2 regions of the Streptomyces sp. NPDC007917 genome follow, and region 2 is predicted to be linked to the other one. Evidence: predicted binding sites of a transcription regulator. Region 2 holds the regulator's gene; the other holds the start of a gene.

The links. The regulator HrcA, encoded in region 2, represses chaperone genes, less so after heat shock. The targets are predictions, from matches to a motif close to TTNGCACTCNGNNNNNCNGAGTGCNAA.
Positions count from the first base shown of each region.
Region 1: a site for HrcA is predicted at 2,697-2,723, ahead of groES (co-chaperone GroES). Genes of this name have one in related genera too.

Region 1 covers NZ_JBIBKK010000011.1:247,413-263,113, reverse strand. The annotation lists gene ACFZDL_RS23970 (SDR family NAD(P)-dependent oxidoreductase) at 1-420, shown strand, start outside; gene groL (chaperonin GroEL) at 528-2,150, opposite strand; gene groES (co-chaperone GroES) at 2,242-2,550, opposite strand; gene ACFZDL_RS23955 (polysaccharide deacetylase family protein) at 2,908-3,825, opposite strand; gene ACFZDL_RS23950 (class I SAM-dependent methyltransferase) at 3,922-5,109, shown strand; gene ACFZDL_RS23945 (ATP-binding protein) at 5,209-5,682, opposite strand; gene ACFZDL_RS23940 (Scr1 family TA system antitoxin-like transcriptional regulator) at 5,847-6,701, shown strand; gene ACFZDL_RS23935 (DUF397 domain-containing protein) at 6,732-6,947, shown strand; gene ACFZDL_RS23930 (arylamine N-acetyltransferase) at 7,049-7,933, shown strand; gene ACFZDL_RS23925 (hypothetical protein) at 8,004-8,333, shown strand; gene ACFZDL_RS23920 (hypothetical protein) at 8,367-9,047, opposite strand; partial or broken gene ACFZDL_RS23915 (hypothetical protein) at 9,143-9,391, opposite strand; gene tsaD (tRNA (adenosine(37)-N6)-threonylcarbamoyltransferase complex transferase subunit TsaD) at 9,388-10,506, opposite strand; gene rimI (ribosomal protein S18-alanine N-acetyltransferase) at 10,499-11,023, opposite strand; gene tsaB (tRNA (adenosine(37)-N6)-threonylcarbamoyltransferase complex dimerization subunit type 1 TsaB) at 11,059-11,727, opposite strand; gene ACFZDL_RS23895 (L,D-transpeptidase) at 12,064-12,633, shown strand; gene ACFZDL_RS23890 (hypothetical protein) at 12,759-12,974, opposite strand; gene tsaE (tRNA (adenosine(37)-N6)-threonylcarbamoyltransferase complex ATPase subunit type 1 TsaE) at 13,137-13,664, opposite strand; gene ACFZDL_RS23880 (alpha/beta hydrolase) at 13,804-15,027, opposite strand; gene alr (alanine racemase) at 15,030-15,701, opposite strand, start outside.
Region 2 covers NZ_JBIBKK010000006.1:416,698-432,398, reverse strand. The annotation lists gene ACFZDL_RS14820 (hypothetical protein) at 60-1,040, opposite strand; gene rpsT (30S ribosomal protein S20) at 1,281-1,547, opposite strand; gene lepA (translation elongation factor 4) at 1,855-3,735, shown strand; gene ACFZDL_RS14805 (AMP-dependent synthetase/ligase) at 3,961-5,850, shown strand; gene ACFZDL_RS14800 (SpoIIE family protein phosphatase) at 6,277-8,289, shown strand; gene hemW (radical SAM family heme chaperone HemW) at 8,428-9,660, shown strand; gene ACFZDL_RS14790 (DUF3097 domain-containing protein) at 9,703-10,533, opposite strand; gene ACFZDL_RS14785 (MBL fold metallo-hydrolase) at 10,556-11,290, opposite strand; gene hrcA (heat-inducible transcriptional repressor HrcA) at 11,441-12,457, shown strand; gene dnaJ (molecular chaperone DnaJ) at 12,458-13,594, shown strand; gene ACFZDL_RS14770 (nitronate monooxygenase) at 13,655-14,746, shown strand; gene ACFZDL_RS14765 (16S rRNA (uracil(1498)-N(3))-methyltransferase) at 14,743-15,486, shown strand; gene ACFZDL_RS14760 (hypothetical protein) at 15,632-15,701, shown strand, end outside.

The sequences.
Region 1 (15,701 bases), on a different contig from region 2:
TTCCCGCGTGGCACGTACGGGGCCAGCAAGGCCTGGGTCGTGCAGTTCACCCAGGGCGCGGCGCGGGACCTGGCGAGCTCGGGGGTGCGGCTGATGGCGCTGTGCCCGGGGTTCGTACGGACCGAGTTCCACGCGCGGGCCGGGATCAAGCCGGACAGCGTGCCGAGCTGGATGTGGCTGGACGCGGACCGGCTGGTGACCGCCGCGCTCAAGGACTTCGCGCGGGGCAAGGCGCTGTCGATCCCCGATCCGCGGTACAAGGCCATGACGGGGCTGGCGAAGATCGCGCCGCGGGCGGCGGTCTCGGTCGTCTCGTCGAACGTCGGACGACCCCCCAAGGGACAGCCCAAGGGACAGCCCAAGGGACCGTCCAACGGACCCTCCAACGGACCCTCCAACGGACCGTCCAAGGGGCGCTGACCCCAGGTCCGGCACGGGCGGTGGGCCCGCCACAGCCCCGGAACGCATGAGGCGCGGCCACCCCCGCCAGGGGTGACCGCGCCGTGAGGGAGTGCGCGGTGGGCGCGTCAGTGCGCGTGACCGTGGCCGTGACCCGCGGCCTCGGGCTCCTCCTCGGCCGGCTTCTCGACCACCAGCGTCTCGGTGGTGAGCAGCAGGGAGGCGATGGACGCCGCGTTCTCCAGGGCGGAGCGGGTGACCTTGACCGGGTCGATGACGCCGGCCTTCACCAGGTCGCCGTACTCGTCAGTGGCCGCGTTGTAGCCGTGGCCCTTCTCGAGCTCGGCCACCTTGGAGGTGATGACGTAGCCCTCCAGGCCCGCGTTCTCGGCGATCCAGCGCAGCGGCTCGACCGCGGCGCGGCGGACGACGGCGACACCGGTGGCCTCGTCGCCCTCCTTGCCGAGGTTGTCCTCCAGCACCTTGACGGCGTGGACGAGCGCGGAGCCACCACCGGAGACGATGCCCTCCTCGACCGCGGCGCGGGTCGCGGAGATGGCGTCCTCCAGGCGGTGCTTCTTCTCCTTCAGCTCCACCTCGGTGGCGGCGCCGACGCGGATCACGCACACGCCGCCGGCCAGCTTGGCGAGCCGCTCCTGCAGCTTCTCGCGGTCCCAGTCGGAGTCCGTGGCCTCGATCTCGGACTTGATCTGGGCGATCCGGCCGGTGACGTCCTCGGACTTGCCGCCACCGTCGACGATGGTGGTGTCGTCCTTGGTGACGGTCACGCGGCGGGCGGTGCCCAGCACGTCCAGGCCGACCTGGTCGAGCTTGAGGCCGACCTCCTCGGCGACGACGGTGGCGCCGGTGAGGGCGGCCATGTCGCCGAGCATCGCCTTGCGGCGGTCGCCGAAGCCGGGGGCCTTCACCGCGACGGCGTTGAAGGTGCCACGGATCTTGTTGACGACGAGGGTGGACAGGGCCTCGCCCTCCACGTCCTCGGCGATGATCAGCAGCGGCTTGCTGCCGCCCTGGATGACCTTCTCCAGCAGGGGCAGCAGGTCCTGGATGGAGGAGATCTTGCCCTGGTGGATCAGGATGTACGGGTCCTCGAGGACGGCCTCCATGCGCTCCTGGTCGGTGACCATGTACGGAGACAGGTAGCCCTTGTCGAAGGCCATGCCCTCGGTGAAGTCGAGCTCCAGGCCGAAGGTGTTGGACTCCTCGACGGTGATCACACCGTCCTTGCCGACCTTGTCCATCGCCTCGGCGATGAGCTCGCCGACCTGCTTGTCCTGGGCGGACAGCGCGGCCACGGCGGCGATGTCGGACTTCTCGTCGATCGGGCGGGCGGTGGCCAGCAGCTCGTCGGAGACGGCCTTGACGGCCGCGTCGATGCCCTTCTTCAGGGCGGCCGGGGAGGCGCCGGCGGCCACGTTCCGCAGGCCCTCGCGGACCAGCGCCTGGGCCAGCACGGTGGCGGTGGTGGTGCCGTCACCCGCGATGTCGTTGGTCTTGGTCGCCACCTCCTTGACGAGCTGGGCGCCCAGGTTCTCGTACGGGTCCTCGACCTCGACCTCGCGGGCGATGGTGACACCGTCGTTGGTGATGGTCGGAGCGCCGAACTTCTTGTCGATGACGACGTTGCGGCCCTTGGGGCCGATCGTCACCTTGACGGTGTCGGCGAGCTTGTTGACGCCGCGCTCGAGGGCGCGACGGGCGTCCTCGTCAAACTTCAGGATCTTCGCCATGGGTTGCGTATGTCCTCTCGAACGAACCGCGCCCCGGCCCCGGTATGGACAGGGGCACCGGGGCGCGGCTCACAGGCAAAACTTCGGTGACTTACTTCTCGATGATCGCGAGGACGTCGCGAGCCGAGAGGACGAGGTACTCCTCGCCGTTGTACTTCACCTCGGTACCGCCGTACTTGCTGTAGAGCACGACGTCGCCGACGGAGACGTCGAGCGGGAGACGGTTGCCCTCCTCGAAGCGGCCCGGGCCCACGGCCAGGACGACGCCCTCCTGGGGCTTCTCCTTGGCAGTGTCCGGAATAACCAGGCCAGAAGCCGTGGTCTGCTCGGCGTCGAGCGGCTGGACCACGATGCGGTCCTCGAGCGGCTTGATGGCAACCTTGGTGCTGGCGGTCGTCACGATCCGACCTCCCCCTTCGGAGATCTCACGGGGTTAACTGTCTGAGGTGGCGACCAGGTGGATCCGTCGTCGCGGGTGCCGGACCTGCCCGTCGCTGTGTTTGGCACTCCTCGATGCCGAGTGCCAGCCACGACATTATGACGCGGTTAGCACTCAGTCAACCAGAGTGCCAAAGCGCCGGGGCGAAGCGGCGCCCCGGCGGCCCGGCGCGCCGCACCCCAGGCCGTCCCCTGCGGCGCCCCCGGCCGTCGTCCCCTGCGGCGCCCCTCAGGCCCCGGGCAGGCGCCTCTCAGGCCTCGGCAGGCACCCCTCAGGCCCCCCGGCAGGCGCCCCTCACAGGCCCCCGGCAGGCGCCCCTCAGAGGTAGTCCTCCAGCCGGGCCACGGCGAGGCCCTGCGCCTGGATGTCCCGCAGCAGCGAGGTCATCACATCGGTCATGGTCCGCCCCTCCTGCTGAGCGGGGCCGCGGAAGTGGGCCAGGATGATGTCGCCGGGGTGCAGCCGGCTCCCGGCCGCGTACTCCAGCCCGTCTGCCTTCATCTCGGCCGACCACATCACCAGCGCCCGCACCCCGCAGGCCGCCGCCGCGCGCACGGTGTCGTCGTCGACCGCCCCGTACGGCGGGCGGAAGAGATACGGCCGGGCGCCGAACTGGCGGGTGAGGATCTCCTGCTGCCCGCAGATCTCGTGGACCTGGTGGTCGTACTCCAGATCGGGCAGCCTCGCATGGGTGAGCGTGTGGTTCTGCATCCCGTTGCCGAGCCGGCGCAGCTGTTCGAAGTAGCCGTAGTCGCCGCCCACCACGTCGTCCGTCAGGAAGCCGGTGAACGGCAGCCCCAGATCATGGGCCTGCTGCAGAAAGGCCGGGTCCTTCTCGGCACCGTCGTCGATGGTCACGAAGACGACCGGGTCGTCGGTCGGCACATGGTCGATGATCGGCGGCCCGGCGGGCGCGCCGGCCGCAGGCGGTACGAGGGCCGGTTTGGCCGAGGGCGGCGGCGCCGTCTCCAGCGGCCCGTCGAGCCCCCAGCGGCGGTAGCCGTCCGGTGCCGCGGCGGAGGGCGAGGGCAGGCCGGAACCCGAGCCCGAGTCCGACGCGTGGGGCGAGCCATGACCGGCGCCCGGGGCATGGGTCCCCTGCCCGGAGGGCGATGTGAACAACGGCGAGGACGATGCGGCGGCGGTCTCCGAGCCCTTGTCCACCCGCGCCTTCCCGGCACCGGCTCCGTCGACGTCCGAGCAGCCCGCGAGCAGAGCCGCGGCCGCGACCAACACGAAACACCTTGAAAGGCGAGTAAGGCCATTCTTGATCATCATCACATAAGCGATCTTCAGCCGGGTGGCGCGAACGCGCTCGCTGGAGCGGGGAGAATGGGCGACGTGGACGTTGACGCCTTCGACTCACTGCTCCGCGACGAAGGGCAGACACTGCTCCGCGAGCTGAGGGACTACGACCCGGCGCGCGAGCTCGCCACGGCGACCCGGCTGCGCCGCGACCACCCCGCGGAGCTGGTCTCGGCGGCCCTCACCCAGGCGCGGCTGAGGCAGCGCGCGGCCGCGAAGTTCGGCGCCGATGACGCCCACCGCATGTACTTCACGCCGAACGGCGTGGAACAGGCCACCCGCGCCTCCGTCGCCGCCTACCGCGCCGACCGCTTCGTCGAGCTCGGCGTGCGCCGCGTGGCCGACCTGTGCTGCGGCATCGGCGGGGACGCGGTCGCGCTGGCCCGCGCGGGCATCCCCGTCCTGGCCGTCGACCGGGACCCGCTGACCTGCGCGGTGGTCCGGGCCAACGCCGAGGTCCTGGGCCTGGCCGAGCTGATCGAGGTGCGCCACGCGGACGTCACCGAGACCGACACCTCCGGATGCGACGCGGTCTTCGTGGACCCCGCCCGGCGCGGCGGCCGCGGCCGCGTCTTCGACCCCGAGGCGTACTCCCCGCCGCTGTCCTGGGCCGTCCAGGCCGCCCGCACCGCCCCGCACGCCGCCCTCAAGGTCGCCCCCGGCATCCCGCACGAGGCGGTCCCCGAGGACGCCGAGGCCGAGTGGATCTCGGACCACGGCGATGTGAAGGAGGCGCTGCTGTGGTTCGGCACCGCCCGCCCGGGCATGCGCCGCGCCACGCTGCTCCCTGACCGCCACTCCCTCCTCGGCACCCCGCTGCTGCCGGACCCCGAGCCGGGCCCGGTCGGCCGCTGGCTGTACGAGCCGGACGGCGCGGTGATCCGCGCGCACCTGGTCGCGGACGTCGCCGCCCGGATCGGCGGCCGCCTCATCGACCCGACGATCGCCTACGTCACGGCGGACGATCTGCGCCCGACGCCGTACGCCACCGCGTACGAGATCACGGATGTGCTGCCCTTCAACCTCAAGAGGCTCAAGGCGCTGCTGCGTGAGCGGAAGGTCGGCGTCCTGACGGTGAAGAAGCGGGGCTCGGCCGTCGAGCCGGAGGAGCTGCGGAAGAAGCTCCGCCTCGAAGGGGTGAATTCCTGCACGGTCTTCCTCACCCGGGTGAGCGGCGCCCCGACGATGCTCCTGGGACACCCGGCGCAGCCTTAGCGACGCCGCTCCCGGGACGCCCGGCGCGGGCTTGAGGACGCCGCCGCCGGGACGCCCGGCGCAGCCTCAGGACGCCCGCCGCCGGGGCCCCGCGCGGGCTCAGGGCGCCCCGCTCCCCTCCCTCGTCCTCAGCTCGAACCAGACGCCTTTGGCGTACATCCCCGCCGGGTCCCCGTCCGCCGTCCCCCACTCGTCGGCCAGCGCCGCGACCACGCCCAGTCCGCGCCCGTACATCCGGTCGCCCTCCGGGAGATACGCGCCGGTGGGGAGCTCGCTGCTCGCGTCGTACACGCTGACGCGCAGCCGTGGCTGCTCGATCATCACGCGCAGCATCAGGGAGTCGCCCTCGGCGTGCAGATAGGCGTTGGTGGCCAGCTCCGAGGTGCAGGCGGTCGCGGTCTCGACGAGGTCTTCATGGCCAACGGAGTTCAGCACACAGGCGACGAAATCCCGGCAGATCTTGGGGGAGGTGGCCCGGCGGGTGCTCTGCAGCGTGTACACATACGGCTCTTCGGGGCCCGGGGAGGGCGAACTGCCCGCAGGACTGTCGTCGGGCTCGTGGTCGGGTCCCAATGTCAACTCCCTGCGACGCGGCCGTTGGTGCGCGTACCGTTACGATGATCAACGCTTCGTAGTGGCGACACCACCTACCGTAGGACAGCGCTGCAAACAAGTGCTACGGATTCGTTGAATTTCCCCGACAAATAGCCCGCGAGGGTGACACGTATGGGAGGGACATGCCACCCAGGACCGCCCCCACCGCCCGTCAACAGCGGCTGGGCACCGAACTGCGCAGGATGCGGGAGGACGCGGGCCTCAGCATCCAGGAGGCCGCCGACCGGCTGGGCATCAACCGGACCCACATCACCAATCTGGAGCTGGCCCGGTTCGGCGTGAGCGAGGAGCGCGTACGCACCCTCGCCGCCATCTACGCCTGCCCGGACAGCGCGTACATCGACGCGCTCGCCGCCATGACCCATGAGCGCAAGGGCGGTTGGTGGGAGGAGTACCGGGGCCTGATCGCCACCGGCGGACTGGACCTGGCCGAAATGGAGTACTACGCCGCGCGCCTGCGCGTCGTCGGCCTCATCCACATCCCGGGGCTGCTGCAGACGGAGGAGTACGCGCAGGCGGTGATGGGCCAGGCCGTGCCCCCGTGGTCACCGCCGGAGCTGCGCCGCAGGCTCTCCCACCGGATGAAGCGCCGGGACATCCTGGACCGGGACACCCCCCCGCCGTGCACCTTCGTCATCCACGAGGCCGCCCTGCACACCCGGTTCGGCGGGACGCGGGTCCTGCGGGCGCAGCTGGAGCGGCTGCTGGAGGCGTCGGAGCGCGACAACATCACCGTGCGCGTCATCCCGCTCGTCACGGACGGATTCCCGGTCGCCGGCTCCACGGTCACCTATGCCTCGGGGCCCGTGCCGCAGCTGGACACCGTGCAGTTCGACTCGGCGCTCGGCTCGATGTTCCTGGACGCGGAGTCGCAGCTGCGGAAGTACCGAGGGGTCCTGGACCACACCGTGGAAGTGGCCCTGTCCGTCGAGGAGTCACGGGATCTCGTACGCGCCGTCGCGCGACGCCTCAGATGAAGGCACCAGGCAAGGCGACAGGCAAAGGGAATGTGCACCATCAACTGGCAGAAGTCCTCCTACTCCGGCCAGGGCGAAGGAGACGCCTGTGTCGAGGTCGCCTCCATAGGCGACGACATAGCGCTCCGCGAGAGCGATGACCCCGACAGCGTCGTGCTCACCACCCCCGCGGAGCTCGGATCGCTCCTCGCCGGCATCAAGGCCGGTGAGTTCGACTGCTTGTCCGCCCCGGCGACACCGGCGTGACCCCGCCGACAGCGGTCGCAAGCACTACGCCCATCGGACCAGGCCCGCTGCCTCCCCACGGCCGACGCGCGCCCCGCCTGGCCTCGTTTACGTTGATCACCATGACCGAGACGACCACGGTGACCACGGCGACCACCGCACCCGCGGCGCCCGACACCCCGCCCGCACCCCAACTGGACCTCGACGCCTACCTCACCCGCGTCGGCTGGTCGGGCGAGCGCCGCCCGAGCGCCGCCACGCTGCGCGCGCTGACCCTCGCACACGTGACCTCCATACCGTTCGAAAACCTCGACCCGCTGCTCGGCTCGGCGCCCTCGCTTGCCCTCCCCGACCTGGAGGCCAAGCTGGTCCACGGTCGGCGCGGCGGCTACTGCTACGAGCAGAACACGCTGCTCACCGCCGCCCTGAGGGCCTTCGGCTTCGCCGTCACGGGCCTGACCGCCCGGGTGCGCGTCGGCGCCCGGGGCGCCCTCCGCCCCCGTACGCACATGCTGCTGCTCGTCGACGTCCCGGGCGAGGAGCGGCCGTACGTGGCCGACGTCGGCTTCGGCAGCGTCGGCGGTCTCCTGGAGGCGGTGCCGCTGGTCGCGGACAGCGAGTTCCACGACGGGCCCCGCCGCCACCGCTTCGTCCGCGAGCCGCACCCCGGCCTCGAGGACCTGTGGGTGCTCCAGGCATTCCTCGGCGGGGCAGACGGGGTCTGGGAGGATCAGTACGCCTTCACTCGCGAGCCCTACGAGCACCCCGACTACGAGGTCATCAACTGGCATATCGCGACGAACCCGCGCTCGCCCTTCCGGCACACCCTCGTCGCCCAGCGCAGCTCCGCCGACCGGCACTTGGCGCTCTTCGGGCGCACGCTCACCGAGACGTACCACGACGGCACGCGAAAGCAGCGCGAACTGGCCGACGAGGCCGAGGTGCTGGCGGTGCTCAGGGCCGAATTCGGCATCGAGCCGCCCGAGGGCGCCCAATTGGAGAGGTAGCCCTTCGGGCAGGCCCCCGCCCATGGCACGATCATCCCGCTAATGGGCGGATGAGAGGGTGGCAGGGGGCATGGGCAAAGAAAAACTGTCCGTATCGGATCAGGATCTGACAAGCCTGATCAAAGACCTGGAGGAGATGCAGAGCTACGTCGAGACGAAGATCGAGCGTCTGAACCTCCTGGTCGAGTCCGTCGACAAGGACGGGAAGGGGCCCGCGGCCACCGCCTACAAGAAACTGCAGCGCGATGTGAGCATGGACGCGGTGCGGATCAGGCAGATGCTGAACGCCGTCGAGGAGGCGACCAAGGCGCAGGGGGTGGACGCCGACCCCCGCTATCTGGACCTGCTGCAGCGGTTCCAGGCGCTGCAGAAGCACGACGATCCGGAGCCCGCGGCCTGACCCTCCCCGAGAGGCGCCACCAAGGCCGGGCGCTCAGGACATGTCGTCCGGCCGATCGCCCTTGGGGTCCGCTCGGGGCTCGTCGGGCTCTGCGAAGTCCCCGTGTTCGTCCGACTCTTCGGGCGCGGGGGTGAGTTCGCGGCTGACCAGGCGGTAGTAGCCGACCGCCTTGCCCATCCCCAGCGCTCCCGCCCCCGCGGCGACGAGAGCGAACCCCAGGGCCCGGGCGGAGCCGTCCATGGCCGCCACGGCCGCCGAGGCCGAGCCGAAGCAGCACAGCACGAGGGACGGCAGCAGCCAGAACAGAGCGCGGCCCGGAGAGTGCCACCGGGCCAGCGAGTCCCGGTCCCGCGCCGAGCGGGCCCAGGCGCGCAGCCGTTCGCGCGCCTCCAGGTCCTCTCGTACGCCGGAGGCCACGACCAGCGCCGAGGGCACCACGAACCCCACCGCCAGCGCCAGGCAGAAGACGCCCAGCACGACGCTGACCACATCGCCCATCCCCACATAGCGGCCCCCCACCCAGATCGCCGCCCACCCCGACGCGATCAGCCCGGCCGCCAGCCACAGCAGCAGCGCCCGCCGCCGGGACAGATACGAGGGGACCAGCTCCCGCAGCGCCTCCGCCCGCTCGGCCAGGTGGGCGGCGCGCTCGGCGGGCCGGGACGGCAGGTCCGAGGCGGGATCGGGCGGGGGCGGAAGGCTGGGGCCCGGCACTCGGCTCACACCTCAGGCGCGGCGGGCTCGACGGACGCGGCGGGCTCGACGGACGCGGCGGGCGCGGCGGGCGCGGACACGGTGGGCTCGTCGGACGCGACCGACTCGAACCGCCAGCGGTGCACGGCCCGGCGCACCAAGTCCTCCCCCGGCTCGGGGAGTTCGGGCAGCTCGGCGTCGTACGGGGCGTCCCACCAGGTGATGACCAGCACGCGGTCCGCAGGGGCGCGGAGGGTCTCGCGGCGCAGCGGCGCTGGGTCGAGCTCCTGGCGGCGGGCCCAGGACAGCAGCCGCTCGCCACCGCCGTCGACGGCCCGCGCCTCCCACATCAGGGCGACGGTCATGCGTAGAGGTTCTTCCGGCTCAGCTCGTGCACATGATCGTGGTGGGGTACGTGTTCGTGGTCGTGCCCGGCGGGGGCCGGGACGTGCGGGTCGGTCACCGGCAGCGAGGAGTCCGCCGACAAGCCCCAGGACGACGCGGCCCGCCCGCGCGCCACCATCTCCGCGCCGAGCGCCGCGACCATCGCGCCGTTGTCCGTGCACAGCTTGGGCCTGGGCACGCGCAGCGTGATGCCCGCGTCCTCGCAGCGGCGCTCGGCCATCGCGCGCAGCCGGGAGTTGGCGGCCACGCCGCCGCCGATCATCAGGTGGTCGACGCCCTCGTCCCGGCAGGCGCGTACGGCCTTGCGGGTCAGCACGTCGACCACCGCCTCCTGGAAGGAGGCCGAGACGTCGGCGACCGGCACGTCCTCGCCCGCCGCCCGCTTCGCCTCGATCCAGCGGGCCACGGCGGTCTTGAGGCCGGAGAAGGAGAAGTCGTACGCGGCGTCGCGCGGGCCGGTCAGCCCGCGCGGGAAGGCGATCGCGTCCGGGTCGCCCTCGCGCGCGATGCGGTCGATGACCGGGCCGCCCGGGAAGCCGAGGTTCAGCACGCGGGCGATCTTGTCGAACGCCTCGCCCGCCGCGTCGTCGATCGTCGAGCCGAGCGGGCGGACGTCGGAGGTGATGTCGGGCGCGAGGAGCAGCGAGGAGTGGCCGCCGCTGACCAGCAGGGCCATCGTGGGCTCGGGCAGCGGGCCGTGTTCCAGCTGGTCCACGCAGATGTGCGAGGCGAGGTGGTTGACGCCGTAGAGCGGCTTGCCCAGGGCGTACGCGTACGCCTTGGCGGCCGAGACGCCGACCAGCAGCGCGCCCGCGAGCCCCGGCCCGGCGGTGACCGCGATGCCGTCCAGGTCGGAGGGGGCGACCCCGGCCTCCTTCAGGGCGCGCTGGATGGTGGGGACCATCGCCTCCAGATGCGCCCGGCTGGCGACCTCGGGGACCACGCCGCCGAAGCGGGCGTGCTCGTCGACGCTGGAGGCGACGGCGTCGGCCAGGAGGGTGTGGCCGCGGACGATGCCGACGCCGGTCTCGTCGCAGGAGGTCTCGATGCCGAGTACGAGCGGTTCGTCAGCCATGGGTCTTCGTTCCTTGTACGGGGCCTGGTACGGAGGACGGCGATGCGGAAGCCGGGGGCCCGGCGGGCGCCGGGGGCGCCGGGTCGGTCAGGCGCATCACGAGCGCGTCGACGTTCCCGGGCTGGTAGTAGCCCTTGCGGATTCCGATGGGCTCGAAGCCGAAGCGCTCGTAGAGGCGCTGGGCGCGCAGATTGTCGACGCGCACCTCCAGCAGCACCTCGCGGCATTCGAAGGCGGTGGCGGCCGTGATGAGGTTCGTCAGCAGCCGGGCGCCGAGCCCGGTGCCCCAGTGGTCGCGGGCGGCGGCGATGGTCTGCACGTCCCCGGTGCGGTCGACGGCGGCGAGCCCGGCGTAGCCGACCAGCCGGCCGCCCGTCTCCGCGACCACGTAGTGGCGGTTGGCGGCGGAGCCGCGCGCATGGGCGAGCTCGGACCAGAACATGCCGGGCGACCAGGCGTCGTCGGGGAAGAGGTCCATTTCGAGACGGAGCACGCGCTCGATGTCCCACCAGCGCATCTCGCGCACCAGGGGGGTCTGGGGTGTGGCGGGGGTCACCGGGGCGTGACCACCTTGTAGCCCGCGGGCACCTGGGCGTCGGGGCGGCGCAGGTACAGCGGCCGGTTGGGCAGCAGCTCCGCGCCGCGCGCGAGCTTCTCGGCGGCCAGCGCCGCCAGCGCCCCCGCCGACTGGTGCTCGGGCATTCCGGCCGGTACGTCCCCGAAGGCGTCCGGGTAGAGCAGGGCGCCCGCGCCGACGGCCGGCAGCCCGGCGACCCGCTCGCCGAGGTCCGCGGGGCGGTCGACGGCCGGCTCGGTCACACGGGTGCGGGCGTCCTCGTACCGCGCCCAGTAGACCTCCTTGCGCCGCGCGTCCGTGGCGACGACGAAGGGCCCGGTGAGGCCCGCCTGCCCGGCGGCGTACGCGATCCCGTCGAGGGTGCACAGCCCGTGCACGGGGATGTCGAGGGCCGCCCCGAAGGTGGCGGCGGTCACCAGCCCCACCCGCAGCCCGGTGTACGGCCCGGGCCCGACGCCCACGACCAGATCGGTCACCTCGCCGAGCGCGGCGCCCGCCTCGGCCAGCACCCGGTCGACGGCGGGCAGCAGCAGCTCGCCGTGGCGCCGCGCGTCGGTCTGACGCGACTCGGCGAGTACGGCGGTGCCGTCGTGCAGGGCGACGGTGACGGCGGGGGTAGCGGTGTCAAGCGCGAGCAACAGCACGAGGACAGCCTACGGCGCCCGCGCGGGGGGCCGTGCCGGACGCGGGGCGGGAGCGGAGGGGACCGTGCCGGGCACAGGTACGGGTGCGGGCGCCCGGCCGGGCGTGGAGGGGCAGCGAGCCGGAGCGCGCGGCCGAAGCCTGGGCGGAGCGCGGCCGAAGCGCGGCCGAAGCATGGCCGGAGCGCGGCCGGAGCGCGAGCCAGGGCGCGCACGACCGTACGCACCCGCGCGCCGGTGCTACGGTCGGCTTGCCCCCTGTCCTCACGGTCGCCGCGGCCCTCGCGGCCCGGCCCGCGGCGACAGGGAGATCCGGACCTGAGGAGAGGGTGGCAAGCCGTGCCAAGGAGCAGCACCGGGACCGTCGTGGCGGCGCTCACCGCCGCCGCACTCGGCGGCGTCGGCGTCCTCGCCTACCAGGCCGCGGCCACCGCTCCGGACCGCCCCGCCCACTCCGTGCACGACTCGAAGGCGGGCGACTCCAAGTCCAAGCCCAAGGGCAAGGACAAGGACGGCGGGAAGAAGTCCACCGCGCTGCCGGGCGACTCCGGCACCGGGCTGCGCGTGGTGTACGCGCTGGAGGACCGGCGGGTGTGGCTGGTGGGCGCCAATGAGCAGCCGACCCGCACCTTCGAGGTCTCCCCCAGCACGGCGAGCCCGAGCCCGGGGACGTACGAGGTCACCTCACGGGTGGCGAGCACGGTCGGCTCGGACGGGGTACAGATCGAACACGTCGTCGTCTTCGACACGGAGGACGGGGTCGTGTTCGGCTTCAGCGCGGCGGTCGACGGCTCGGCCCCCGACCCGAACGCGACGAAGAAGACCGGCGGCATCCGGGAGAGCCGCGCGGACGCCACGGCGATGTGGGAGTTCGCGCAGGTCGGCACGAGGGTCGTCGTCATCGCCTGATCCGTCGCTCCCGCCCCGACGGCTCCCGCCCCGACGGCCCACGGGCGCAGCTCCCTGGCTCCTCTTTGGACTGCCAGAGTTCCTGAGCCCGCTCCTCTTTGGACTGCCGGAGTTCCTGAGCCCGTCTACGCCGCGTCGCGGCGCTCGCCGCTCTCCTCGCCCGCGTGGTCGCCGCCCTCGGCCGGATCCTCGCCCGGCGCCGCGGACTGCGCTGTGGGCGGGGTGGACTCCGGTGGAGTGGACACCGCGTTCGCCGCCGCGCAGGCCGCCAGCAGCTCCCTCATCGTCGGGGGCCGGTCATCGCGCCGGCCCGCCTCGGCAGCGGGCTCTTGGGACGGCATGGATGCCTCCTGAGGGTCCTGGGGCGGTCGAACAGGCACAGCAGGCGGCCAACTTAGGCACACCTAACTTGCCCTCCCTTCCCATGTGACCACGGAGGATGCCCCTCGCGCAACATTTTGCCGACGGCCTGTCGGAACCTTCTTCCCCGCCCGGCCGGAACCTCAGCCCGTCAGCGACGCCAGGTCCTCATCCGCCCAGCGCGGCCCGAATCCGGTCACCACCACACCCCGTACGTCCTCGGGATCCGCCGCGGCGTCCTCCCCGACCGCCCGCTCGATGACGACGTGCAGCCGGTTCTCCGAAAGCCCCTCGACCTTCCCCTCGCCCCACTCCACCGCGATCACCGAATCCGGCAGCGACACGTCGAGGTCCAGGTCCTCCATCTCGTCCAGGCCCCCGCCCAGCCGGTAGGCGTCCACGTGGACCAGCGGGGGGCCGTCGCCCAGCGACGGGTGGACGCGCGCGATCACGAACGTCGGCGAGGTGACCGCCCCGCGCACCCCCAGCCCCTCGCCCAGGCCGCGCGTCAGCGTCGTCTTGCCCGCGCCCAGCTCGCCGGTGAGCAGCACCAGATCGCCGGGGCGCAGCAGTTTGGCGAGCCTGCGCCCCAGGTCCCGCATCTGCTCGGGGGAGGTGACGGTGATCCGCGGGGCAGTGGCGTACGGGTCGTTGGCGTACGGGTTGTCCATACCGGCCGATGTTACGGCTCGGGCCCCCGCCCCCGGGCCCTGACCGGGGGCGGCCGCACCGGCGCGGGGCGCCTGCCCGGGCGTCGGGGCGCCGGCTCGCGCGCCGGAGCGCCTGCCCGGAGGGCGGCTACCCGGGCGGCTAGCCGCGCGCCGAGCGGCGCCGGCCGCTCCCACCGGACGCGGCCCGCGGGGTGTCCGTGCCGGCCGCCTGCGCCAGCAGGTCGATCAGATGTCCGTTCACCACTTCGGGGTGCTCCAGCATCACCAGGTGACCCGCCTCCTCGACGATCACCAGACTCGCGCCGGGCAGCACCTCCGCGATGGCCTCGCTGTGCTCCATCGGGGTGATGAGGTCCTTGTCGCCCGCCAGCACCAGCACCGGCAGCCCGTCGAAGACCGGCAGCGCCTCGGCCTTGTCGTGCTCGACGAAGGCCGGGTAGAACTCCGCGACCACATCGATCGGCGTCGCCTCGATCAGCCGCTCCGCGAACCGCGCGACCCCCGGGTCCACGTCCTTCGACCCGAACGAATAGCGCTTGATCACGCCGGCGAACAGATCGGCCGTGGCCCGCCGCCCCCGCTCGACCAGCTCCGCCTGCCAGCCCAGCGCCTTCAGCAGGCCCGGCAGCAGCCGCCGCACCGCGTTCACCCCGACCACCGGCAGACCGAAGCTGACCTCGCTCAGCTTGCCCGCCGACGTACCGATGAACGCCGCGCCGATCACCCGCTCGTGCACCAGCTCCGGGTACTGGGCGGCCAGCGCCATCATCGTCATACCGCCCATCGAGTGCCCCACCAGCACCAGCGGCCCCTCGGGCGCGGCCGCGTCGATCACGGCCTTCAGATCGCGGCCGAGCTGGTCGATGGTGACCTGGGTGCCCTCCATCTGGGCGCAGCCGCGCGCGGACCTGCCGTGGCACCGCTGGTCCCAGTAGACGGCGCGGACCGCCCCGCGCAGCACCGCCCGCTGGAAGTGCCAGGAGTCCTGGGCCAGGCAGTAGCCATGGCTGAAAATCACCGTGACCGGGGCGGGTGTGCGCCGTCCGAACAGCCGCTTGCGGCGGGCCGGCGCCTGCGGCTGTATCTCCTCGACCTCGTAGTGCAGCTCGGTGCCGTCGTCGGCGATCGCCGTGCCAGGGGTGCCGCGCAGCGTGCCGAAGGGGCCCGCGGCGTCCAGCTCCAGCCGCGCCTTGCGCCGTACGCCGCGGCCCACCGTCAGCCGCTCAAGCCCGACGCCCACGGCCGCGCCGGCCGCGACGACGCCGATCGCGACGCCCGCGAACCCCGCGCCACGCCGCCATCCCACGGCCGTCGCCCCCGCCGCCACCCGTGCCGCCGTCTCTGCCGTGCGCTCGCCTTCCATGGTCAGTTCCCTGTGCCCTCAGGCCGACCGACATAAACGCGCGGCACGCGCGCCGAAATGCGCGTGACGATCTCGTACGCGATCGAGCCGACCGCCCGCGCCCAGTCCTCCGCCGTCGGCTCGCCCCGGTCACCGGGCCCGAACAGCACCGCCTCGTCCCCCGGCGCCGCCGTGTCCCCGCCGAGGTCCACCACGAACTGGTCCATCGCCACCGTGCCCGCGACCGTCCGCCACTTGCCCGCGACCAGCGCCGGCCCGGTCCCCGAGGCGTGCCGCGGGATCCCGTCCGCGTAGCCCACCGGCACCAGCGCCAGCGTGGTCGGGCCGGGGGTGACATAGCGGTGCCCGTACGACACGCCGTGTCCGCCCGGCACTCGCTTCACCGAGGCGAGCGAGGCGACCAGCGTCATCACCGGCCGCAGCCCGAAGTCGCCCGGATGGCCGACCTCGGGGCTCGGCGAGATCCCGTACAGCGCGATCCCGGTCCGTACGAGGTCGAAATGCGACTCGGGCAGGGTCAGCGCCGCCGCCGAGTTGGCGATGTGCCGCACCTCGGGGCGCAGCCCCGCGTCGGCCGCCTGCGCCAGCAGCGCCCGGAACGTCTCCAACTGGGCGGCGATCGAGGGGTGCCCCGGCTCGTCCGCGCACGCGAAGTGCGACCACAGGCCGGTCAC
Region 2 (15,701 bases):
GCCCCGCCCTGAGCGACCGGACGGGGCCGACGGCCCGTCCAGGCGCCGCTTCGGGCCGATTACTTCTGCAGCTTCTCCAGCGTCCCCTTGGCGCTCTCCTTGAGCATTTCGGTGATCTCGGAGTTGCTCTTGATCGGGCTGTCCGACGAACTCGACGCGTACTGCGACCACGTCGTCTGGTACGTCATCCAGCCGTCGCGCACCCCGAGGATCACATAGGCGCTGGTGTTGCTGGTGCCCTCGTACTCCTGGGCCACCACATACGCCTCGTCGCCGACACCGCTGACCTTGGACACCTTGTAGTGGGTGGAGGAGGTCTTCTGGTTCTTGTACGACATGTAGGTCGCCTTGAACTCGGGCGCGGGGTCCGTCTTCCGGTGCAGATACGCCGTCGTGTAGAGCCAGGCGGAGGAGTAGTCGCCGCTGGACGAGGAGCTGGGCTCGTAGTCGACGTTGCACGTCATCGAGTCCATGGCCGGGTCCTCCGAGCTGCTGTGCTGCGGATTGGCCCCGCTGGTGGAGTCCTTCTCCTTGAAGGAGGCGTTCTCGATGGGGGAGAAGTCGCTGGAGGTGCACAGGTTGCCGGCGTACTGGTAGCTCCCCAGGTCGGCCTTCTTCTCGGTGCTCCCGAAGCCGCCGGTCGAGAAGACCACACCGGCCCATACCGCCGAGGCGACGACCGCCCCGCCCAGGGCCCACACCCAGCCCTTGCCACCGCCCCTGCCACCGGTGCCGCCCGGGCCGGCGGGCGGCATGGGCTGCTGGGTGCCCATCGGGCCGTATCCGGCCCCGGCCGCCGTCTCGGGCGTGGACCAGCCCCCGGCCCCGGGAGGCCCGGGCGGGCCAGGGGGCATCGCGGTGACGGCCGGCATGGCGGGCATCGTCGGCTGCGCGTACGGATACGGCGACTGCTGAGGCGACTGTCCCTGCTGCGGGCCCTGGGCGTAGGGGTTGTGCTGTGGGGCGGGTGCGCCTGGCTGAGGTGGCTGGGGCTGCTGCGGCGGCCCGTACGGGTTGGGAGTCTCCCCCGGTATCGACATGACGTGAACATACCCGATTAAAAGCCAAAAGCCCCATGCTGCCCTGGGGAAAGGGCGAGCGTGGGGCTTTCGGTGAAAGCTGGTGCGCCGCACCCGCGTGGCGAACGCAGGCCGCGTGCGGCGCGGTGCCGCAGTCGTTGCTGTCGGCTGCCGGGGCGGAGCGGGTGAGAGGGACCGCTTGTGTCCGTACCGGTGGGGTGGGGCGGTCAGCCCCTGGGGCCAGCGCGGTGGCCCCGGAGATCAGCCCTGGAGGCCGGCGACCTGGGTGGCCAGGGCCGACTTCTTGTTGGCGGCGGCGTTCTTGTGGATGACGCCCTTGCTGACGGCCTTGTCCAGCTTGCGGGACGCGACGCGGGCGGCGACGGTGGCCTTCTCGGCGTCACCGGCGGCGACGGCCTCGCGGGTCCGACGGATCGCGGTCTTCAGCTCGGACTTGACGGACTTGTTGCGCAGACGCGCCTTCTCGTTCGTCTTGTTCCGCTTGATCTGGGACTTGATGTTCGCCACGTAAAGAGCCTTCGCAGGTTCGTTGGATTTCGCTGTTTCGTTTCGCATCCGGTGTCGCGCGCAAGAGGGGCACGAGACACAGTCGGCCAGGTTACCAGCAGGCTTCACGGCCTCCCAAACCAAGGCTTGAGGGCGTCCGCACCCAAGCCCCGAGGGCGTCCGCACTCAAGCCCCGAGGGCGTCCGCGACCAGGCCCCGAGGGGGTCCGGACAGGGCCCGGAGCCGTACCGAACCCGGACGCGGTCGCCAGTCGTGGGACCATGGACTGACTGACAACACCGAGTCCCGCCTAGACACAGGACCCTGCGTGCCCGCGACCCCTACCAATGTGCCGGAGCCGAGCCGTACCGACCCGGCTCTTATCCGTAACTTCTGCATCATCGCGCACATCGACCACGGCAAGTCGACGCTCGCCGACCGGATGCTCCAGCTGACCGGTGTGGTCGAGCAGCGGCAGATGCGCGCGCAGTACCTCGACCGCATGGACATCGAGCGCGAGCGCGGCATCACGATCAAGTCCCAGGCGGTCCGGCTGCCCTGGGCGCCCACCCAGGGGGATCAGGGCGGGGATGCGGGTGCCACCCACATCCTCAACATGATCGACACCCCTGGCCACGTGGACTTCACCTACGAGGTCTCGCGCTCCCTCGCGGCCTGCGAGGGCTGCATCCTGCTGGTCGACGCGGCCCAGGGCATCGAGGCGCAGACCCTGGCCAACCTCTACCTGGCCCTGGAGAACGACCTCACGATCATCCCGGTCCTCAACAAGATCGACCTCCCGGCCGCCCAGCCCGAGAAGTACGCCGCCGAGCTGGCCCACATCATCGGCTGCGACCCCTCCGATGTGCTCAAGGTCTCCGCCAAGACCGGTGAGGGCGTGGCCGAGCTGCTGAACGAGGTCGTCAGGCTGATCCCGGCCCCGGTGGGCGTCAAGGACGCCCCCGCCCGCGCCATGATCTTCGACTCGGTCTATGACGCGTACCGGGGCGTCGTGACCTACGTCAAGGTCGTCGACGGCACGCTGGGCAAGCGCGAGCGCATCAAGATGATGTCCACCGGCGCCGCCCACGAGCTGCTGGAGATCGGCACCAACTCGCCCGAGATGACCCCCGCCGACGGGCTGTCCGTGGGTGAGGTGGGCTATCTGATCACCGGTGTGAAGGACGTCCGCCAGTCCAAGGTCGGCGACACGATCACCCAGTTCACCCACGGGGCGACCGAGGCGCTGGGCGGCTACAAGGACCCCAAGCCCATGGTCTTCTCCGGGCTGTATCCGCTGGACGGCTCGGACTACCCGGAGCTGCGCGAGGCCCTGGACAAGCTCCAGCTCAACGATGCCGCGCTGGTCTACGAGCCGGAGACGTCGGCGGCCCTCGGCTTCGGCTTCCGCGTCGGCTTCCTCGGCCTGCTGCACCTGGAGGTCATCCGTGAGCGACTGGAGCGCGAATTCGGTCTCGATCTGATCGCGACCGCGCCCAACGTGATCTACCGCGTGGACATGGAGGACGGCTCCGAGCACACGGTCACCAACCCCAGCGAGTTCCCCGTGGGCAAGATCGCCCAGGTGCATGAGCCGGTGGTGCGGGCCACGATCCTGGCCCCGAGCGAGTTCATCGGCGCGATCATGGAGCTGTGCCAGAACCGCCGCGGTGTGATGCTCGGGATGGACTACCTCTCCGAGGACCGGGTCGAGATCCGCTACACCCTTCCGCTCGCCGAGGTGGTCTTCGACTTCTTCGACCAGCTGAAGTCCAAGACCCGCGGCTATGCCTCGCTCGACTACGAGCCCACCGGCGAGCAGGCCTCCGACCTGGTCAAGGTCGACATCCTGCTGCACGGCGACAAGGTCGACGCCTTCTCCGCGATCACCCATAAGGACAAGGCGTACGCGTACGGCGTCCGGCTGGTCGCCAAGCTGCGCGAGCTGATCCCGCGGCAGAACTTCGAGGTGCCGATCCAGGCCGCGATCGGCAGCCGGGTGATCGCCCGCGAGACGGTCCGCGCCATCCGCAAGGACGTCCTGGCCAAGTGCTACGGCGGTGACATCTCCCGGAAACGGAAGCTGCTGGAGAAGCAGAAGGAAGGCAAGAAGCGGATGAAGATGGTCGGCAGCGTGGAGGTCCCGCAGGAGGCCTTCATCGCCGTGCTGTCCTCCGACTCCGAGGGCGACGCGAAAGCGAAGAAGTAGCGCGGCCCGGAGGGCGGTGGGCCCGGCGCGCGGCGCGCCCGGCCCACCGCCCTCTTCACGCGACTTCTTCCCCGTGCTTCCGCACCGGCGCGCCCTAAGTTTCAACAAGGTGGCCGAAGCCCCCTTACGCGGTACGGTTCCGGCCCTTACCCTGATCACTGCTCAAAGGTTACTCGCGAGTCAATAAGCGCGAGGCAAGCACTGAGGCGGGCTCCGGAGGATGCCGTGACCGACACAAAGACCTTGCTCGAGAACCGCCCGCCGTCCCTGGCGACGCACTTCCTCCAGCGCGTCGAGGCGACGCCGGACGCCGAGGCCTACCGCTATCCGGTCCCGCCCGCCTCGGGCGAGGGCCCCGACGACTGGCAGCCCCTGACCTGGCGCGAGACCGCGGACCGGGTCTTCGCCATCGCCGCCGGCCTGATCGACCTCGGCGTCCGCCCCGAGGAGCGGGTGGCGCTGGCCTGCTCCACGCGCATCGAGTGGATCCTGACCGACCTCGGGGTGCTGTGCGCGGGCGCGGCCACCACCACGGTCTACCCGAACACCAACGCCGAGGAGACGGCCTTCATCCTCTCCGACTCCGGCAGCCGGGTGCTGATCGCCGAGGACGCGGCGCAGCTGGCCAAGGCGCGGGAGCAGCGCGAGGAACTTCCCGACCTGGCCCATGTCGTGGTGATCAACGCCGAGGACGCGATCCCCGCCGAGGGCGACCCCGAGGGCTGGGTGCTCTCGCTCGCCGAGCTGGAGAAGCGCGGCACGGCCCATCTCGAGGATCACCCGGACGCGGTGCGCGCGCGCATGGACGCGCTCCGCGCCGACCAGCTGGCCACGCTCATCTACACCTCCGGTACCACCGGACGCCCCAAGGGCGTACGCCTGGCGCATGACACCTGGTCCTACATGGCCATCGTGATCGGCAATCTCGACGGGATCCTCTTCGCCGACGATGTGCAGTACCTGTGGCTGCCGCTGTCGCATGTCTTCGGCAAGGTGCTGACGGCGGGGCAGGTGTACGTCGGGCACACGACGGCCGTGGACGGCCGGCAGGACAAGATCATCGAGAATCTGCCGGTGGTCAGGCCCACCTACATGTGCGCCGTGCCGCGGATCTTCGAGAAGGTCTACAACGGCGTGGCGCAGCGGGCCCGCGCCGGCGGCGCCGCCAAGTACAAGATCTTCCGGTGGGCGGTCGAGGTGGCCCGCGAGTACGCCAAGACCTCCCAGGACAACTTCCGCCGCACCGGCACGGCCTCCGTGCCCATGGGCCTCAAGGCCAAGCACGCCGTCGCCGACAAGCTGGTCTACGCCAAGCTGCGCGAGGCGTTCGGCGGGCGGCTGCGGGCCGCGGTGTCGGGCGCTGCCGCGCTGGCGCCCGACATCGGCTACTTCTTCGCCGGCGCCGGCATCAACATCCTGGAGGGCTACGGGCTCACCGAGACCAGCGGCCCCGGCTTCCTCAACCCGGTGGAGTACCGCACCGGCACGGTGGGCAAGGCGTTCGCGGGTCTTGAGGTGCGGGTGGCCGAGGACGGCGAGATCCTGATGCGCGGGCCGTCCATCATGCAGGGCTACCACGGGCTGCCGGACCTGACCGAGGAGGTGCTGGAGTCCGACGGCTGGTTCCACACCGGCGACATCGGCGAGCTCTCGCCCGACGGCTATCTCACCATCACCGACCGGAAGAAGGACCTGATCAAGACCTCGGGCGGGAAGTACGTCGCGCCGGCCGAGGTCGAGGGCCAGTTCAAGGCGGTGTGCCCGTTCGTCTCCAACATCCTGGTGCACGGCGCGGACCGCAACTACTGCACCGCGCTGATCTCCCTCGACGAACCCACGATCATGGGCTGGGCGCGGGAACACGGCCTGGAGGGCACGCCGTACGCCGAACTGGTGGCCACGGACGAGGTGCGGGAGCTGATCGACGGCTATGTGCGGCGGCTCAACGAGGGGCTGCAGCGCTGGCAGACGATCAAGAAGTTCCGGCTGCTGCCGCGTGACCTGGACGTCGAGCACGGTGAGCTCACGCCGAGCCTGAAGCTGAAGCGACCGGTGGTCGAGCGGGAATACAAGGACCTGCTGGAGGATATGTACACGGGCACGAGGGAAGCCTGAGAGCTCGGGTGGCCCGAAGGTTCGGGGTGGCCTGAAGGTTCGGGGTGGCCTGAAGGTTCGGGGTGGCCTGAAGGTTCGGGCGGCCGGCGAGTTCCCGTGCGCCGGGCATCCCGGGCGGGGTGTCGGGTGGGGCTCATGAGCCGCACGGGGCGTACCATCCGCACAGCTGCCGCAGCTCCGACACACTGTTCACCGGATTTTTCCCCTCATCGCGGCTCACTTGCGTAACTCGGTGCATATGAGGGCGGCATGTCTGCCACTCTGTCGGTGTCGGACTACGGCATGACGCCGGGACTGCTCAGGAGCCGCACAGTGGGGACGCCTTCTTCTGCCACACCTGCTTCTGTCACACCTGATCCGGCGCCGGGGGCAGTGCCGGGCGTAGTGCCCCGCCCCCGGCCCGGATCCGCGCCGGGACCGGCGCTCGTGGCCGTGCCCGGGGCCGTGCCGGCCGCTCGGATCGCCGCCGCGCGCACCAGCCTGCCCGGCAATCCGCTGGCGGCCTCCGCCGCCCGCCGGTTCGCACGCACGGCCCTCGCGGACTGGACCGCGCTCGACTTCCCCGCCGTCGGCCGGATCCCCGACCGGGTCGCGGACGAGGTCGTGCTGCTGATGAGCGAGCTGGTCACCAACGCCGTGGTGCACGCCGGGACGGCGGTTGAGGTGAGCTGTGCGCTGGACGTCTTAACGGGTGACGGGGAAGTGCCCTCCGTGGTCGTGGAGGTGACCGACCATCACCCCACCCGCTTCCTGCGCGGCGAGCCACCCGACGGGGGCGAGGACCCGGGGTGCACCGGACACGGGCTGCGGCTGGTGGCTGAGCTCGCCGAATGCTGGGGCACGGCCTATCGCCGGGACAGCAAGACGGTGTGGTTCCAACTGCCCGTCACCGCGGCCGAGCCCGTCACCCTTCCGGGGGAATCCGTCCCGGGCGGTTCACTGCCCGCCGACCTGCCCACCGCCCCGGGCGGCTCCCCGAAAGACGGCTCCCTCAAGGACGGCTCGTTCAATGACGGCTCCTTCAAGGGCGACGCGTCGAGCGGCGACCCGCTGAACGGCGACTCGCCGCGCGGCGACGCCTACGCCGTCGAACTGCTGGCCCCCGACCCCCGGCGCGTCGGCGTCCGCCCTACCGACGCCGACTGGATCCGGGAGGGCGCGCTGTCCTTCCTCGCCGAGGCGTCCGAGCTGCTGGCCGGGCAGTTCGACGAGGACATGGTGACCTCGCTGGCCGCCCAGCTGCTGGTGCCGCGGTTCGCCGACTGGAGCGCGGTGTGGCTCGACACGGAAGGCGGCCCGCCGCGGCTCGCCCAGGTGTGGCACGCGAGCGAGAGCCGGATCGAAACCCTCCGCCAGGTGCTCGAGAAGGAGCCCCCGGACCTGCCCGCCACCGCGCGCGGCCGGGCCGTGCCCTGGCCGTGGCCCACCGACCCCTCCGCCTACGGGCCCGGCGGCGCGGCCCTGGCCTGCCGCCTGATCGCGGGCGGGCGCACCGTCGGCACGCTGCTGCTCGGCCGGGCCGGGCTGATGCGGGTGCCGGGCGAGGTGGCGGGGCTGGTCGAGGACTTCGCCCGCCGGGTCGCGCTGGCGCTGGCCTCCGCCCGGCAGTACACGCGCCAGGAGACGATCAGCCGCGTGCTGCAGCGCGGGCTGCTGCCGTCCCGTATCGCCCGCATCCCGGGCGTGGAGTCGGCGGTGGTCTACGAGCCGACCGGCGGCACCTCGGCCGGGGGCGACTTCTACGACATCTTCCCCGCCGGGGACGGCCGCTGGGTCTTCGTCCTCGGCGACGTATGCGGCAACGGGCCGGAGGCGGCCGTGGTGACCGGGCTCGTACGGCCCTGGCTGCGGCTGCTGGCGCGCGAGGGGTACGGCGTCGGGGAGGTCCTGGAACGGCTCAACCGGATGCTCGGGGAGGAAGCCGTCGAGGCCGCCGTCGAGGGCGCGGCGGAGGCCGTGGCCGCGGGCGTGGGGCTGCCGGTGGGCGGCGGGGCGTCGCGGTTCCTGTCGCTGCTGTACGGGGAGCTGATGCCGCTCGGCGAGGAAGGCCGGGACGGCATCCGCTGCACGCTCGCCAGCGCGGGGCACCCGCTGCCCCTGGTGCTCCGGCCGGACGGGTCGGTGCGCACCGTCGCCGAGCCGCAGATCCTGCTGGGCGTCGTGGACGACGTCGCGTACGAGAGCGAGACCTTCGAGCTTGCGCCCGAGGAGACGCTGGTGTGCGTGACCGACGGGGTGACGGAGCACAGATCCGGCGCCCGGCAGTTCGACGACGGGGATGGGCTGGCGTCGCTGCTGGGCGACTGCGTGGGGCTGGACGCGGGGGACGTGGCGGAGCGGATCCGCCAGGCGGTGCACGCGTTCGCGGTCGAGCCGCCGGACGACGATCTGGCGATGCTGGTGCTGCGGGCGCGCGAAGATCGCCCGGAGAGGGCCTAAGGGGAATGGCCTAGGGGGCGTCCCGGACGGATCTCTTCCCCGACACGGATCCCTTCCCCGGCGCGCGGCTTCGGCCGCGCGGGGCGCCCCGGGCGCGAGGCGTTCGGCGCGCCGCGCCGATGGCGGACAATGGGGGGCATGCCTTCCGTACTGCCCGATGGCGAGCCCATGCCCGAGGACGGCGCGCTGCCCGCGAGCGCCCTGGCCCAGGCAGCGAACCGGCCGCTCGGGTTCTATCTGCATGTGCCCTACTGCGCGACCCGCTGCGGGTACTGCGACTTCAACACCTACACCGCCACTGAGCTGCGCGGATCCGGCGGCGTGCTCGCCTCCCGCGACAACTACGCCGACATGGTGATCGAGGAGGTCCGCCTCGCCCGCAAGGTGCTGGGGGACGACCCCCGGCCGGTCGAGACCGTGTTCGTCGGGGGCGGTACCCCGACCCTGCTGGCGGCCGCCGATCTCGGGCGGATGCTCGGCGCCATCCGGGACGAGTTCGGATTGGCGGAGGGGGCCGAGGTCACCACCGAGGCGAACCCGGAGTCGGTCGACCCGCGGTATCTGGAGCGGCTGCGGGAGTCCGGGTTCAACCGGGTGTCGTTCGGGATGCAGAGCGCCCGGCAGCACGTCCTGCGCGTACTGGACCGCACCCACACCCCGGGCCGCCCCGAGGCGTGCGTGGCCGAGGCGCGGGCGGCCGGGTTCGACCATGTGAACCTGGACCTGATCTACGGCACGCCGGGGGAGAGCGACGCGGACTGGCGCGCCTCGCTGGAGGCCGCGCTGGGCGCCGGGCCCGACCATGTGTCGGCGTACGCGCTGATCGTCGAGGAGGGCACCCAGCTCGCCCGGCGCATCCGGCGCGGCGAGGTGCCGATGACCGACGACGATGTGCACGCCGACCGGTACCTCATCGCGGAGGAGACGCTGTCGGCGGCCGGGTTCCACTGGTACGAGGTGTCGAACTGGGCCACCTCGGACGCCGGCCGGTGCCGCCACAACGAGCTGTACTGGCGCGGCGCGGACTGGTGGGGCGCCGGCCCCGGCGCGCACAGCCATGTGGGCGGCGTGCGCTGGTGGAACGTGAAGCACCCCGGTGCGTACGCACAGGCCCTGAGCGAGGGCCGGTCCCCGGGAGCGGGCCGTGAGGTGCTGACCGACGAGGAGCGCCGGGTCGAGCGGATCCTGCTGGAGCTGCGGCTCGCGGAGGGCTGCCCGCTGGACCTGCTGGCCCCGGCGGGCGCCGCCGCGGCGGCCAGGGCGCTGGCGGACGGCCTGCTGGAGCCGGAGCCGTACGGCGCGGGCCGGGCGGTGCTCACCCTGCGGGGGCGGCTGCTGGCCGACGCGGTCGTGCGCGACCTGGTGGACTGACGCCCGACCCGAGGCGTGCCTGACGCGCCCCGACAGGCCCTCTTACGGCCCGTCCGGACCGCCCACGGTCACATGGTCGATCAGCTCCTCCACCCGCCCCAGCAGGCTCGGCTCCAGGTCCTTGTACGTGCGGACCGAGGACAGGATCCGCTGCCAGGCCGCCCCCGTGTTCTCGGGCCACCCCAGCGCCCGGCAGACCCCCGTCTTCCAGTCCTGGCCGCGCGGCACCGTCGGCCAGGCGGGAATGCCGACCGAGGAGGGCTTCACGGCCTCCCACACGTCGATGTAGGGGTGCCCGACGACCAGCACGTGCTCCCCGGTGACCTCGGCCGCGATACGGGACTCCTTCGTGCCCGGGACCAGATGGTCGACCAGCACGCCGAGGCGGGCGTCGGGGCCGGGGGAGAAGTCGCGGACGATCGCCGGCAGGTCGTCGATCCCCTCCAGGTACTCCACGACCACGCCCTCGATGCGCAGGTCGTCCCCCCACACCCGCTCGACGAGCTCCGCGTCATGGCGCCCCTCCACGTAGATGCGCCCAGCGCGGGCGACGCGCGCGCGGGCCTGGGGGAGGGAGAGGGAGCCGGAGGCCGTGCGGCGCGGGCCCGTGGGGGCGGCGGCGCGGGGGCGCACCAGGGTGACGACGCGGCCCTCCAGGAGGAAGCCGCGCGGTTCCATGGGGAAGACCCGGTGTTTGCCGAAGCGGTCCTCCAGAGTCACCGTGGGGCCCTGCGCGGTCTTCTCGCAGCGGATCACGGCACCGCAGAACCCGGTGGTGACCTCCTTGACGACCAGGTCGGGCTCGGCCGGCACCTCGGGCGCGGGCGCCTGGCGCTTCCAGGGCGGGGTCAGGTCCGGGTCGTACTGTCGCATCCGAGTGACCCTAGCGCCGACCTCAGGGGGACACGCCGAAGCGAGCCGCGAGTTCGTCGCGCTGCGCCCGGACGAACCGGGCGTCCACGACGGCGCCGTGCCCCGGGACGTACAGCGCGTCCTCGCCGCCGAGGGCGAGCAGCCGGTCCAGGGCGGCCGGCCACTGGCCGGGGATCGCGTCGGCGCCCGCCTGGGGCTGCCCCGACTCCTCGACCAGATCGCCGCAGAAGACCACCTCGGGCTCGCCCGGGGCCCGGCCGGGGACGAGGACGGCCAGGTCGTGAGCGGTGTGGCCGGGGCCCACGTTCGCCAGCAGGACGGGCCGGTCGCCCAGGTCCAGGGTGAGCTCGCCGCACACCAGGTGGTGCGGGCGTACGAGATGGTCGGCGGCCCCGGCGGCGGCGCCGGGGTCCGCGCCGTGGCGCACCGCGTCCTCGCGCAGCGCGTCCCGTTCGCGGCCCAGCAGCTCGTCGAGTCCGGCGGCCCCGTACACCTCGCAGCCCGCGAAGGCGGCGGTGCCGAAGACATGGTCGAAGTGGGGGTGGGTGAGGGCGATGTGAGTGGGCCGGCGGCCGAAGAGCCGGGTGACCTCGCGGCGCACCCAGGCGCCCTCGGCCAGATCGGCGCCGGTGTCCACGACCAGGACGCCGGTCCGGCCGGCGATCGCGCCGACGGTCGCGTCCCAGCCCGGCAGCCGGCACCGGATGACGGACGGCGCGAGATCTTCCCAGCGCGCCTCTTCCCAACGGGTGTCCATACGGAGACGCTAGCTCCAGCGGTGGCAAAGCGGCGGCTCTTGCCCCGGCCACGGCACCCCGCCGTACACTGGCTGAGGGGTTCTGGCACTCGTGACCATTGAGTGCCAGGGGGAAGACCTGATGAGACGGCTGGACTGGAGGTGCGCGCGGTGCTCAGCGAACGCAGACTCGAGGTACTGCGTGCGATCGTCCAGGACTATGTGGGCACGGAGGAGCCGGTCGGCTCCAAGGCGCTCACCGAGCGGCACCGGCTGGGCGTCTCCCCGGCCACGGTGCGCAACGATATGGCGGCCCTGGAGGACGAGGGCTATATCGCCCAGCCGCACACCAGCGCCGGGCGCATCCCCACGGACAAGGGCTACCGGCTGTTCGTCGACAAGCTGGCCGGGGTGAAGCCCCTGTCCACGCCGGAGCGGCGGGCCATCCAGAACTTCCTGGACGGCGCCGTGGACCTCGACGACGTGGTGGGCCGCACGGTCCGGCTGCTCGCGCAGCTGACCCGGCAGGTCGCGGTGGTGCAGTACCCCTCGCTGACCCGCTCGACGGTCCGCCATGTGGAGCTGCTGTCGACGAGCCCGGCGCGCGTGATGCTGGTGCTGATCACCGACACCGGCCGGGTCGAGCAGCGCATGGTGGACTGCCCGACGCCCGTGAGCGAGGAGTCGCTGGCGGACCTGCGGGCCAGGCTGAACAGCCGGGTCGTGGGCCGGCGGTTCGCGGATGTGCCGCAGCTGGTGCAGGACCTGCCCGAGTCCTTCGAGCAGGAGGACCGGGGGTCCGTCTCGACGGTCCTGGCCACCCTGCTGGAGACGCTGGTCGAAGAGACCGAGGAGCGGCTGATGATCGGCGGCACCGCCAATCTCACCCGTTTCGGACACGATTTCCCCCTGACGATCCGGCCCGTGCTCGAAGCGCTCGAGGAGCAGGTCGTGCTCCTCAAGCTGCTCGGCGAGGCGAAGGACTCGGGCATGACCGTACGGATCGGTCATGAGAATGCTCACGAGGGCCTGAATTCCACTTCGGTCGTGGCAGTCGGCTACGGTTCGGGCGACGAGGCGGTCGCCAAACTCGGCGTGGTCGGACCGACCCGCATGGACTACCCCGGAACGATGGGAGCGGTACGCGCAGTGGCACGTTACGTCGGACAGATCCTGGCGGAGTCGTAAGTGGCGACGGACTACTACGCAGTCCTGGGCGTGCGGCGTGATGCCTCGCAGGACGAGATCAAGAAGGCATTCCGCCGGCTCGCGCGCGAGCTGCACCCGGACGTGAATCCGGATCCCAAGACCCAGGAGCGGTTCAAGGAGATCAACGCCGCCTACGAGGTCTTGTCCGATCCCCAGAAGAAGCAGGTCTACGACCTGGGCGGGGACCCGCTGTCCGCCGCGGGCGGCGGGGGCGGCGCGGGCGGCTTCGGCGCCGGCTTCGGCAACTTCTCCGACATCATGGACGCCTTCTTCGGCACCGCGTCCCAGCGCGGCCCGCGGTCCAGGACCCGGCGCGGCCAGGACGCCATGATCCGCCTCGATGTGGAGCTGACCGAGGCGGCCTTCGGGACCACCAAGGACATCCAGGTCGACACCGCGGTCGTCTGTACGACGTGCAGCGGCGAGGGCGCGGCGCCCGGCACCACGGCGCAGACCTGTGACATGTGCCGGGGCCGTGGCGAGGTGTCCCAGGTGACCCGGTCCTTCCTCGGCCAGGTCATGACCTCCCGGCCCTGCCCGCAGTGCCAGGGCTTCGGCACCGTGGTGCCGACGCCGTGCCCGGAGTGCGCGGGCGACGGGCGGATCCGCTCGCGCCGGACGCTGACCGTGAAGATCCCGGCCGGCGTGGACAACGGCACCCGGATCCAGCTCGCCGGCGAGGGCGAGGTCGGCCCGGGCGGCGGCCCGGCGGGCGATCTGTACGTGGAGATCCACGAGGTCCCGCACCCGGTCTTCCAGCGCCGGGGCGACGATCTGCACTGCACTGTGACCATCCCGATGACGGCGGCGGCCCTGGGCACGAAGGTGCCCCTGGAGACGCTCGACGGCCTGGAGGAGGTCGACATCCGGCCCGGCACCCAGTCCGGCCAGTCGATCCCGCTCCACCAGCGCGGCGTGACCCACCTGCGCGGCGGCGGCCGAGGCGACCTGATCGTCCACGTCGAGGTGCAGACCCCGGCCAAGCTCGACCCGGAGCAGGAGGAGCTGCTGCGCCGGCTGGCCAAGCTGCGGGGCGAGGAACGGCCGATGGGCGAATTCAAGCCAGGGCAGCAGGGGTTGTTCTCGCGGCTGAAGGATGCGTTCAACGGACGGTAGAGCCCTCAGGGGCCCCGAGCCGAGTACTGATCCACGCGGAGGACATGACACGATGTCGCCATGTCCTCCGCGCTGACCGATCTCTTTCGGTACCCGATCGTGCAGGCCCCGATGGCGGGTGGGGCCTCCTGCCCGCAGTTGGCTGTCACCGTCTCCGAGGCCGGCGGCCTCGGGTTCCTCGCCGCCGGCTACAAGACGCCGGAGGCGATGTACGAGGAGATCAAGCAGGTGCGGGGGCAGACCGGCCGGCCCTTCGGCGTGAACCTGTTCATGCCGCAGCCGCTCACCGCCGACCCCGCCGCCGTGGAGGTCTACCGCGAGCAGCTCGCCGGGGAGGCGGCCTGGTACGACACCCCGCTGGGCGACCCCGACTCGGGCTCCGACGACGCGTACGACGCCAAGCTGGCGATACTCCTCGACGACCCGGTCCCGGTCGTCTCGTTCACCTTCGGCTGTCCCACCCGCGCCGTTCTCGACGCGTTCGGGAAGGCCGGGACGCGGACGGTGGTGACCGTCACCTCGCCCGCCGAGGCGCAGGCCGCCCAGTGGGCGGGCGCCGACGCCGTATGCGTGCAGGGCGTCGAGGCGGGCGGCCACCAGGGCACCCACCGCGACGACCCGCGCGCCGACGGGACGGGCGCCGGGCTGGGGCTGCTGTCGCTGGTCGCGCTGGTCCGGGAGGTCGTGCAGATTCCGGTCATCGCGGCGGGCGGGCTGATGCGCGGCTCGCAGATCGCCGGGGTGCTGGCGGCGGGCGCGGTCGCGGCCCAGCTGGGGACCGCGTTCCTGGTCTGCCCCGAGTCGGGGGCCAACACCCTGCACAAGAAGGCCATGACCGACCCGGTGTTCGGCCGTACGGAGCTGACCCGCGCCTTCTCCGGGCGCCCCGCGCGCGGGCTGGTCAACCGCTTCATGCGCGAGCACGGCCGGTACGCCCCGGCCGCCTACCCCCAGGTGCACCACCTCACCTCGGGGCTGCGGAAGGCGGCGGCGAAGGCCGGCGATCCGCAGGGCATGGCGCTGTGGGCGGGGCAGGGGCACCGGCTGGCCCGGGAGCTGCCCGCCGCGCGGCTGGTGGAGACGCTGGCAGCCGAACTGGACGCGGCACGTGAGGGTTTGGGCGTCGGGCGGGACAGAGGTGCGGTGTCGTGACCGCTCCTGTCTTCCTGGCCGACTCCCTCGCGGGGGCGGCCGTGGGGGCGCGGCTGACGCTCGAGGGGCCGGAGGGCCGGCATGCCGTGTCGGTGCGCCGGCTGCGCGTGGGCGAGCCGGTGGTGCTGACGGACGGGGCCGGTACGGGCGCTTTCGGCGCCGTGGCGGCCGTCGAGGGCAAGGACCGGCTGCTGGTGGAGGTGGCCGAGGTACGTCATGAGGCGCCGCCGAGCCCGCGGATCACCGTCGTCCAGGCGCTGCCGAAGGGGGACCGCGGCGAACTGGCCGTGGAGACCATGACGGAGACGGGCGTGGACGCCATCGTGCCCTGGACGGCGGCGCGTTGTGTCACCCAGTGGAAGGGCGAGCGCGGCCTGAAGGCGCTGGGCAAGTGGCGTTCGACGGCCCGGGAGGCGGGCAAGCAGTCGCGTCGGCTCCTCTTCCCCGAGGTGACGGACGCGATGACGACCCGCCAGGTTGCCCGTCTTCTGGCCGAGTCCGACTTCGCGGCCGTCCTGCACGAGGAGGGCGGGGAGCCGCTGGCGACGGCGCCGCTGCCCGCCGGGGGGAGCGTCGCGCTGGTGGTGGGCCCCGAAGGGGGTGTGTCGCCCGAGGAGTTGGCTGCCTTCGCCGAGGCCGGGGCGCGCCCGTACCGCCTGGGCCCGACCGTGCTGCGCACCTCCACGGCCGGAACGGCGGCGGCCGCGCTGCTGTTGGGGCGCACGGGCCGCTGGAGCTGACGCCCCACCGCCACCCGGATGCCCCCGACTGCCCCCGCGCGCCCGGCGGATCATGTGGCCGAGTGTGCCCTTCCGGATTCCCCCGCTCCGGTGGGAACCTCTCCCTATGGGGGCAATGAGGCATCAAAGGAACGCGCTCTTGGCGGTGGTGGCGGCGGCCCTGGCGGCCGTCGCGGTGACGGCGTGCGAGCCCAGGGACAAGACGGGGCTCAGCG